Regions from separate parts of the Paenarthrobacter sp. MSM-2-10-13 genome, predicted to be linked through region 3. Evidence: riboswitches for the same ligand, from Rfam matches in the RefSeq annotation. Region 3 holds a riboswitch; each other region holds the start of a gene.
The links. Region 3 has a riboswitch for thiamine pyrophosphate ahead of HAV21_RS14410 (ECF transporter S component). Riboswitches for the same ligand answer to the same signal wherever they lie in the genome.
Positions count from the first base shown of each region.

Region 1: it holds a riboswitch for thiamine pyrophosphate, as region 3 does, so the genes downstream of both, thiC (phosphomethylpyrimidine synthase ThiC) here and HAV21_RS14410 (ECF transporter S component) in region 3, are expected to answer to the same signal.
Region 2: it holds a riboswitch for thiamine pyrophosphate, as region 3 does, so the genes downstream of both, thiO (glycine oxidase ThiO) here and HAV21_RS14410 (ECF transporter S component) in region 3, are expected to answer to the same signal.
Region 4: it holds a riboswitch for thiamine pyrophosphate, as region 3 does, so the genes downstream of both, thiD (bifunctional hydroxymethylpyrimidine kinase/phosphomethylpyrimidine kinase) here and HAV21_RS14410 (ECF transporter S component) in region 3, are expected to answer to the same signal.

Region 1 covers NZ_JAAOXO010000001.1:682,339-684,533, reverse strand. The annotation lists gene HAV21_RS03180 (amidohydrolase family protein) at 1-737, opposite strand, end outside; TPP riboswitch at 821-928, shown strand; gene thiC (phosphomethylpyrimidine synthase ThiC) at 972-2,195, shown strand, end outside.
Region 2 covers NZ_JAAOXO010000001.1:338,936-341,130, forward strand. The annotation lists gene HAV21_RS01665 (ferritin-like fold-containing protein) at 1-103, shown strand, start outside; gene thiE (thiamine phosphate synthase) at 126-803, opposite strand; TPP riboswitch at 831-949, shown strand; gene thiO (glycine oxidase ThiO) at 942-2,195, shown strand, end outside.
Region 3 covers NZ_JAAOXO010000007.1:85,375-87,569, forward strand. The annotation lists gene HAV21_RS14400 (DUF4235 domain-containing protein) at 1-123, opposite strand, end outside; gene HAV21_RS14405 (NUDIX domain-containing protein) at 159-836, opposite strand; TPP riboswitch at 1,067-1,203, shown strand; gene HAV21_RS14410 (ECF transporter S component) at 1,279-1,899, shown strand; gene HAV21_RS14415 (ABC transporter ATP-binding protein) at 1,899-2,195, shown strand, end outside.
Region 4 covers NZ_JAAOXO010000001.1:827,253-829,447, forward strand. The annotation lists gene HAV21_RS03995 (Rne/Rng family ribonuclease) at 1-1,048, shown strand, start outside; TPP riboswitch at 1,232-1,330, shown strand; gene thiD (bifunctional hydroxymethylpyrimidine kinase/phosphomethylpyrimidine kinase) at 1,321-2,195, shown strand, end outside.

The sequences.
Region 1 (2,195 bases), on a different contig from region 3:
TTTGGCTCTGCCTGCGCGGCAATATCGGGAAAGGTAGCGATATTGACCAGCGTGGGAACAATCGGCACCGACTGCTCCACCAAGCGGGGAAGGTGCCTCGGGAGGAGACCGGTAGCGTGCTCAATGCAATCGATATTGGCATCGAGCATGTCGTCAATGGTGTCCTCAGCGAAACAGTGAGCCGTGACCCTGGCACCTTCATCATGTGCCGCTGAGATGGCATCCTTCACGGTCCTGGCCGGGAAGGAAACCGCGAGGTCACCGACGTCGCGATCTATCCAATCGCCCACTAGTTTCACCCAGCCATCGCCGTCCCGGGCTTCCTTTCGTACGGTCTCAACCAGTTCAGCGGGCTCAATTTCATGCCCCAAGCCGCGGAGGTACCGCCGGCTCCGCGCAATATGCCGGCCTGAACGGATCAAGCGGGGCAAGTCCGATCGCTGCTGTACCCAGCGGGTGTCCGAGGGCGATCCGCAATCGCGGATTAACAGCGTCCCGGCGTCGAGGTCTGCTTGGGCTTGGGCCAGCGTGGCGTGCTCATCAACGGCTCCTCCAACACCGAGTCCGACATGGCAGTGAGCGTCAACCGAACCCGGCAGGACCCAACCGTCCAGCACTCTGTCCGGCGCAGAAGCGGGACGCTGGAACGTCAAGGTGCCGTCCACTGACCATAGCCCCTGGCGCTCTTCGTCCGCCGAGACGAGCACGGGTCCACTGAATTCGATGATGTTGGCCATGGCAAAAGCGTAGCCGGGGTGGCATGGCAGAGCCGGTTCCCACCATGTGACTGGGCGGTGGTTCGTAGCTGTGGTAGCTTCGTCTACGACCACACGGGAGCCCTTGCAGGGGCTGAGATCGGACTGATGCAGTCTGCGACCGTTGAACCTGTCCGGGTAATGCCGGCGAAGGAAGTGAGTATTCCCTTGAGCACCGCAGAAACACAGCACAGCCCTGTCCAAAATCAGTTCGGCATGGACCAAAAACAGTCCGTCACGCAATCGTTGCAGTCCCACTCGTTGGCGTGGCTGGAAGATCCGGACAACGGCATACGCGTCCCCGTCACCGCGATCGCCTTGGAGCCCTCCCCCAACGGGCTAGCCAATCCACCTTTGCAGGTTTACCGAACAGCAGGCCCAGGCAGCGATCCGGTGGTGGGGTTGGAGCCGTTCCGTGCACCGTGGATCGAAGCCCGCGGAGATACGGAAGCCTATTCCGGTCGGCAGCGGAACCTGCTCGACGACGGCAAGTCCGCGGTCCGGCGTGGGGCAGCGTCAGCGGAGTGGAAGGGCGCGCAACCCGTGCCGCGCCGCGCCGTGGAAGGTAGGACTGTCACGCAGATGCACTACGCGAAGCAGGGAGTTGTGACTCCTGAAATGCAGTTCGTCGCCTTGCGGGAGAACTGCGATGTTGAACTCGTCCGCAGCGAAGTTGCCGCGGGAAGGGCGATCATCCCGAACAACATCAACCACCCCGAATCCGAACCAATGATCATCGGCAAAGCTTTCCTGGTCAAGATCAACGCCAACATCGGAAACTCAGCGGTCACCAGCTCCATCGCCGAGGAAGTGGACAAGCTGCAGTGGGCTGCCAAGTGGGGCGCTGACACGGTGATGGATCTCTCCACGGGGGACGACATCCACACGACGCGTGAATGGATCATCCGCAACTCACCTGTTCCGATCGGAACAGTCCCTATCTATCAGGCCCTTGAAAAGGTTAACGGCGAGGCCAACAAGCTGACGTGGGAAATCTTCCGCGATACCGTCATTGAGCAATGCGAGCAAGGCGTGGACTATATGACCATCCATGCGGGCGTTTTGCTGAGGTACGTGCCGTTGACCGCCAACCGGGTCACGGGCATCGTATCCCGCGGCGGCTCCATCATGGCCGGGTGGTGCCTTGCCCACCACCAGGAGAACTTCCTCTACACGCACTTTGACGAGCTCTGCGAAATCTTTGCCCGGTACGATGTCGCGTTCTCCTTGGGAGACGGGCTGCGTCCCGGTTCCATTGCGGACGCAAACGACGCCGCGCAGTTCGCCGAGTTGGACACCCTAGCAGAGCTGACGCAGCGGGCGTGGGAGTTCGACGTCCAGGTGATGGTGGAAGGCCCCGGGCACATTCCTTTCCATTTGGTGCGGGAGAATGTGGAGCGCCAGCAGGAGCTGTGCAAGGGTGCGCCGTTCTACACACTG
Region 2 (2,195 bases), on a different contig from region 3:
GCTGAGAAGCGGAGGGGACTCGCGTGCTGAGGTGAAACGGCTGACGACGGAACTCGCCGGGAAGCATTCCCGCCGGATGACGGGCCTTGGCCTGACAGCGTAGACGCCGGCCAGCTCAGGACCGGCTAGGGCTCAACGGTGTCCAACGCCTGCAGCAGCGACTTCGCTGCCGCCGTCGGGTCTGTTGCCTCCGTGATGGCGCGCACGACGACGATGCGGCTGGCCCCCGCGGCGACCACCTGTTCAACGTTGCTGTGGTCGATGCCGCCAATGGCGAACCATGGAAGTGTCTTCACGTCGCCTGCACGTTTCTGTGCCTCTGCGGCATATGTGACCAAGCCCGGACCCACAGCCGCGCGCCCGGGTTTGGTGGGCGTTGCCCAGACCGGACCCACACAGAAGTAGTCCAGTCCCAAGGGACCTTGGGCGGTAGCAATTGCCGCGTCGATTTGTTCCGGTGTGTGGGTGGAAAGACCGATGCCGGTGACATTCGGCAGGAGTGTGCGGGCGGCCGTCAGAGGCAGGTCCTTCTGACCGATGTGGAACACGGGAGCCCCGGAAATACTGGCAACATCGGCCCGGTCGTTGACAGCCCACAGCCGTCCGTGCCGTTGTGCGACGCTCCGCAAAACGGCCAACATTTCAAGCTCCTCGGCAGCTTCCAGCGTCTTGTCGCGGAGCTGGATGATGTCCACACCACCGGCGAAAGCGGCGTCCACAAAGTCTTCAAAATCGCCCTGCCGTTGACGGGCATCAGTGCACAAATAGAGGCGGGCAGAGGCGAGGGCGTCAGGCTGGGTCATGGAAACCAGAGTAGTTCCTCTAAACTGGGCACGTACTGCGGGAGCCGCGACATTCGTCATATGACTGTCCGGCTGAGAGGGCTTCAGCGCCGACCGCTTGACCTGATCCGGCTAGTACCGGCGTAGGGAAGGAAACCAATGGCAGATCCCCGCCATACCCCCATCCAGGCAGACGTGGCCGTCATTGGCGGCGGCATCATAGGCCTGGGCATCGCCCACGAAGCCAGGCGGCTGGGCCGTTCAGTGGTGCTGATCGACCCCGCCCCGGCCTCGGGCGCAACGTTCGCCGCCGCCGGAATGCTTGCACCCGTCAGCGAACTGCATTACCAGGAGGAAGACCTCCTGGAATTGATGATTGAGTCTTCCCGGCTGTGGCCCTCCTTCGTGGACAGACTGCACTTGGGGGGAGCGGGCAGCGGATACCGCACGACGCCCACCCTCGCCGTGGGTGCCGACGCAGCCGACCGCAGGGCGCTCGCAGACCTCAGGAACGTACAGCTCGCAGCTGGCTTGGGAGTCGAACCTCTTGCCCTGCGGGACGCGAGGAACCGCGAGCCGCTCCTTAGCCCGCAGATTTCCTGCGCTTTCGACATTCCCGCCGACCACCAAGTGGATCCGCGAAAGCTCGCCGCCTGCATCCTGGCTGGATTGGCTAACCATTCGCCTGACGACGCCTCCTGGGTGCCCGGGGCCGATGACGGATTCGCCGTTCTTTCCCCGGCGCGCGGTGTGCTGCGAGATGGCGGGCGGGTCACCGGAGTGGAACTCGAATCCGGAGTCGTGGTCCTTGCCGCGGAGACTGTGGTGGCCAACGGGCTGGGGGCATCCCACGTGTCGGGGCTCCCTGAGGGACTGACCCTTCCAGTGCGGCCGGTCTATGGCGACATCCTCCGGCTTCGCGTCCCCGAAAAGCTCCGGCCCTTGGTGACGTCCACTGTTCGGGGGATGGTTCGAGGCGTTCCGGTTTACATCGTTCCCCGGGACGACGGAACCGTGGTGATCGGAGCGACGCAACGCGAAGACCGGTTGTCAGCGACTTCCAACGCAGTCTCGGCCGGCGGCGTCTATCAACTGCTGAGGGATGCCCAAACTCTGGTCCCCGCAGTGGCGGAACTGGAACTCCTTGAAGCAACTGCCCGCGCCCGCCCCGGCACTCCGGACAACGCCCCCCTGCTTGGACGGGTCAGCGGTCCCCACGGCGACATTGACGGCTTGGTGATCGCTACAGGATTCTTCCGCCACGGTGTACTCCTGACTCCCGTAGCCGCCAGGATCGTGGGCGAACTCATCAACGGATCCAAGGACCCTCGATGGGCTCCGTTCCTGCCTGATCGCTTCGCGGGCAACGCTTCAGTTCCCCAAGTACTCACACCAGCAGCACACGCTCCCACC
Region 3 (2,195 bases):
GTCATGACCCAGGGGCGGCTTGTTGCCTGTCGCTTTTTCCCACCCTTTGTTGACGAGTTTGGTGCCCACAAAGCCTGCCCCGAGGCTCACTCCGGCACCGATCAGCTTAAAGAAGAGGTTCATGTCCCCAGCCTAGCTGGCTACACCCATCGCACGCGTTAGCGACGGTTTTCCCGCTCCTTAAGGAACGCTGCCATGGAGCCCACCGGCGCCAGCACCGGGACGACGCTGTGCTCGGCCGTCCAAACCTGGTCAACTGTTCCGAACCCGGCAAGTTCCTTGAGGAGGTAATAGGTTGGCGGCATCAACTTCAAAGTGCCGGCCGCTTCCGCTGCAAGAATCTCCGCCACAGGCATCCACAATGATTGCCAAGCCTCGGTTGTTTGGTGTTGGGGCGTAGCACCAGCTGTTGGCTTGGCAATGTAGAAGAAGGTGTCGAAGCGCTTGGGCATGTCTGTGGGCGTAATCCAGTTGGCCCACGGGCGGAGGTGTGCGGCTTCGATGGTGAGCCCGGCCTCCTCCTGAACCTCGCGGATGGCCGCAGTTAGTATTGTCCCGGCATTTCTCACGGCTTCGGCAGGATTCGCGCCCACGGAGCTCTGGTTCCACTCGGACGCGTGGCGTTGAAGCAATTCCGCCGGGTAGTCCCACCCGGACCCGTCCGCGGAGTCCACACGTCCTCCCGGGAAGACCACCATTCCGGCGGCGAAGTCCATGGTGCTGACCCTGTGTTGGACGAAGGCTTCGAGCCCGGAAGGGGCATCTCGGAGCAGGATGACGCTTGCAGCCAGACGTGGTTGGGGCACAGCGCTATGGGTGGTGGGAAGGTCCGTCATGAAGTGTGCCCCTTTGCCGCGGTGAAGTCTGCTGGTTCATTCTCTCAGGTCCCGTTGTGTGGCCCGGTGTGCAGGGAATGGTGTGGGTTTAGGGTGCAGAGTGGGCCTCGCAACGCGCACGGGGTTCAGCACTGGGCTCTACCGCGGCTGATTGTGACTGAATGCCGGCCAACGGACCAGCGCCCGCCACGGGCTCAGGTGTAAACTGAACCAGCCCATCAGGGCAGATTTGATAACGACAGGGGAGCGCCGCCGTCGGACTCTGCAGAGATGCAGGAGACGCGAGGGCGCTGAGAGTGCGGATAGCCGCAGACCCTCGAACCTGATCCGGTTAGTACCGGCGCAAGGGAGTCGAGCTTCTCAGAGTGTCCGGATCCGGGCGGCGCAGGCCAGCTGGATGACGGGTAGCACTTTCCCCTCCTGTAACCTCAGGAGGCAGAAAATGACCACGGTAAGCGTGAAGAAGACCAGTTATAACTGGCGTGTTGTAGACATTGTTGTGGCGGCTTTGATCGCCATTGCCGGCGGCGTGATTTTCTGGGCATGGTCCCAGGGCGCCGCACTGGTCTCCATCCCCATGAATGCGACGTATCCGCCGCTCACCGGTCTGATCGCCGGCGGCTGGATGATCCCTGCGGTCCTGGGCATGCTCATTATCCGCAAGCCGGGTGCAGCGCTGTTCTGCGAAGCTGTTGCCGCCACGGGCGAGCTCATCATGGGTTCGCAGTACGGCACCACTGTACTCATCTCCGGCATCCTGCAGGGCCTCGGCGCCGAGCTCATCTTCGCGGCCTTCCGGTACAAGAAGTTCAACCTGCCCACTGCTCTCCTTGCGGGCGCCGGCGCGGGCCTGTTCTGCGGCTTGAACGACTCCTTCCTGCCCTGGGGCTGGAACATCGCTTACGAGGCCATCGACAAGCTGGCCTACATCACCTTCACCACGATCTCCGGGGCGATCATCGCGGGCGCACTCTCGTGGATTGCGACGCGCGGGCTGGCCAAGACCGGGGTGCTGAGCTCCTTTGCCTCGCGCAAGGCCGCTTCGGAGCCAGTCTTCAACTGATGTCCGCCACACTTAGCGGCGCGGTGCAGCCTGCTGCCATCTCCGCCGAGGGCTGGGGGTGGCGGCATGCAGGCCGGGCCCAAGCTGCCATTGAGGGCCTGGACCTTCGGATTGAACCGGGGGAGCGCGTGCTGCTGCTGGGTCCTTCGGGTGCGGGCAAGTCCACGCTCCTGCATGCCCTTGCCGGGGTTCTGGGGGACGAGGAAGACGACTCGGATGAGACCGGCTCCCTGCTGATTGACGGCGTCGCGCCCCGCGAGCAGCGTGGCCGGGCCGGGCTGATGCAGCAGGACCCT
Region 4 (2,195 bases), on a different contig from region 3:
GGTGGAGTGCCTGGGCCGGGACCGCACCAAGCACCAAGTGGCCGAGGTGACGTCCCTGGGCTTGGTCCAGATGACACGTAAGCGCATGGGCACCGGCCTTCTTGAGGTATTCGGTGAGCAGTGCGAGCACTGCGCCGGCCGGGGCGTTGTCACGCACGACGAGCCCGTTGAACACCGGCGCGCCAACGTGGTGGCAGCCGAGCAACACCGCCCGCACTCCGAGGTACAGCAGCCCGCTGCACGGACGGAACGCAAACGCCGCCGCGGGAAGGGTGGGGGACAGGCCGTAGCCGAAACCCCTGCACAGGTCCATACGACGACGACTACCCCGGTTGCCCCCGCGACCCCGACTGAACCGCAGGATCCTGCCCGGCAGGCCAAGGCGGAGGCCACCAGGGCTGCCCTGGCAACCATTGCCGCTGCGGCGCACGCCGCGCACCTGCACGACGACGAAGTTCACCGTGCAGAAGAGCAGGCACGGGCGGCCGGCCAACACCAAGGGACGGCCGACGCCGGATCCGGAACCTCAGCCGGCAACGAAGCGGGGGCATCAGCACATGAAGCCGCCAACCGCGATGCAGCCGCCCAGGAAGCCAGGTCCACTCCGGTCCTGCGCTTCGGCGGAGAAGAAGTTGCGTTGCCGTTCGTGGAGCATCACGAGGAACCGCAGGCAAACAAGCCTGCCATGAGCCTGGACCTCCTGGCGGAAGCGTTCTCCCACCTTGGCGCCGCTCCGGCATCTGAGGAACAACCCGCTCCGCTGGCCGTACAGGAGCCTGCTGTGGCCCGGAAGGCTGACGCACCGGCGCGGGTTGAGGAAGATCCTGAGGCTTCGGCATCTCCGCGGGGTCGTCGTGGTCGTCGCAACCGCAGTGCCAGCCGGGCTCAGGGTGCGGCCAATGAAACCAGCGTCGAGCACCATGTGGTGACGGCCTCGGCCCCCCAGGGCTCGTCCCATGAGGCCAAGGCGCCCGTGGAGCCAGTCAAGAAGGCGCCGGCCTCCGAGCCCATCATTCTAGGAGTCGGGGTTCCAGCCTCGGAGCTTTAGTCACGGCCGAGCCGCTCTCCGCGGCCAACATCGGCTGAAAGGGCCCTGCGCTACCTGCCTCCGGCGGTAGCGCAGGGCCCTTTCGCGTTGCCTTGAATCCTTGGCGGGGGACGCGTTCCACGGTCACATCCGGGCTCCCGGATGGTTCGGTACCTGCAGCACCAGGCTTCCCGGCTAGGCTAGGGGACTGACACGGGGTGCCGGGCGATGGGCCCGGCTGAGATCCAGACCCGTTGAACCTGTCCGGTTAGCACCGGCGAAGGGATGTCCTCATGGCTGCATCACTACATTCATCTGTGTACCCGCTCCACTCGGTATACCCGCTGGACGCTCACACGTCAGCCCGCCAGGTCCCGCGCGTTCTCACTATTGCCGGTTCGGACCCTTCCGGCGGTGCCGGAATTCAGGCGGACCTGAAGAGCATTGCAGCGTTGGGTGGGTACGGCATGGCTGCCATTACGGCTCTCACCGCGCAAAACACAGTGGGGGTGAGCGCAGTCCACGTCCCTCCGGCGCATTTCCTGCGTCAACAACTGGAAGCAATTAGCGGCGACATCATCGTTGATGCCGTCAAGATCGGAATGCTCGGCGATGCTGCCGTCATTGCCCAGGTCCGGGACTGGCTCGAAGAGGTGCGCCCCGCCGTCGTGGTTCTTGATCCGGTGATGGTGGCCACCAGTGGCGACCGGCTGCTGCGGGAGTCCGCGGAGAATGCCCTGCGTTCACTGCTACCCCTTGCCCACCTCATTACTCCCAATGTTCCTGAGCTTGCCATGCTGCTGGGGGAGCCTGAGGCAGCAGACTGGGCTTCGGCACTGGAGCAAGGCAAGCGGCTTGCTGCGGAGTACGGAAACACAGTTCTGGTCAAGGGTGGCCACTTGCCGGGCCCGGAATGCCCGGATGCCTTGGTGAACACCACAGGGCTTTTGTCACGGGATGTTGTGGAGGTATCAGGTCCCCGCGTGGCGACGCGCAACAGCCACGGAACAGGTTGCTCTCTTTCGTCCGCCCTGGCCACCGTCCAGGCCCGCACGGGCAACTGGGAAACATCACTGCGGGAAGTAAAGCCCTGGCTACTCGGAGCTTTGACAGCCTCGGCGGAACTCCAGGTAGGCCGGGGGAACGGTCCGGTGCATCACTTCCATCA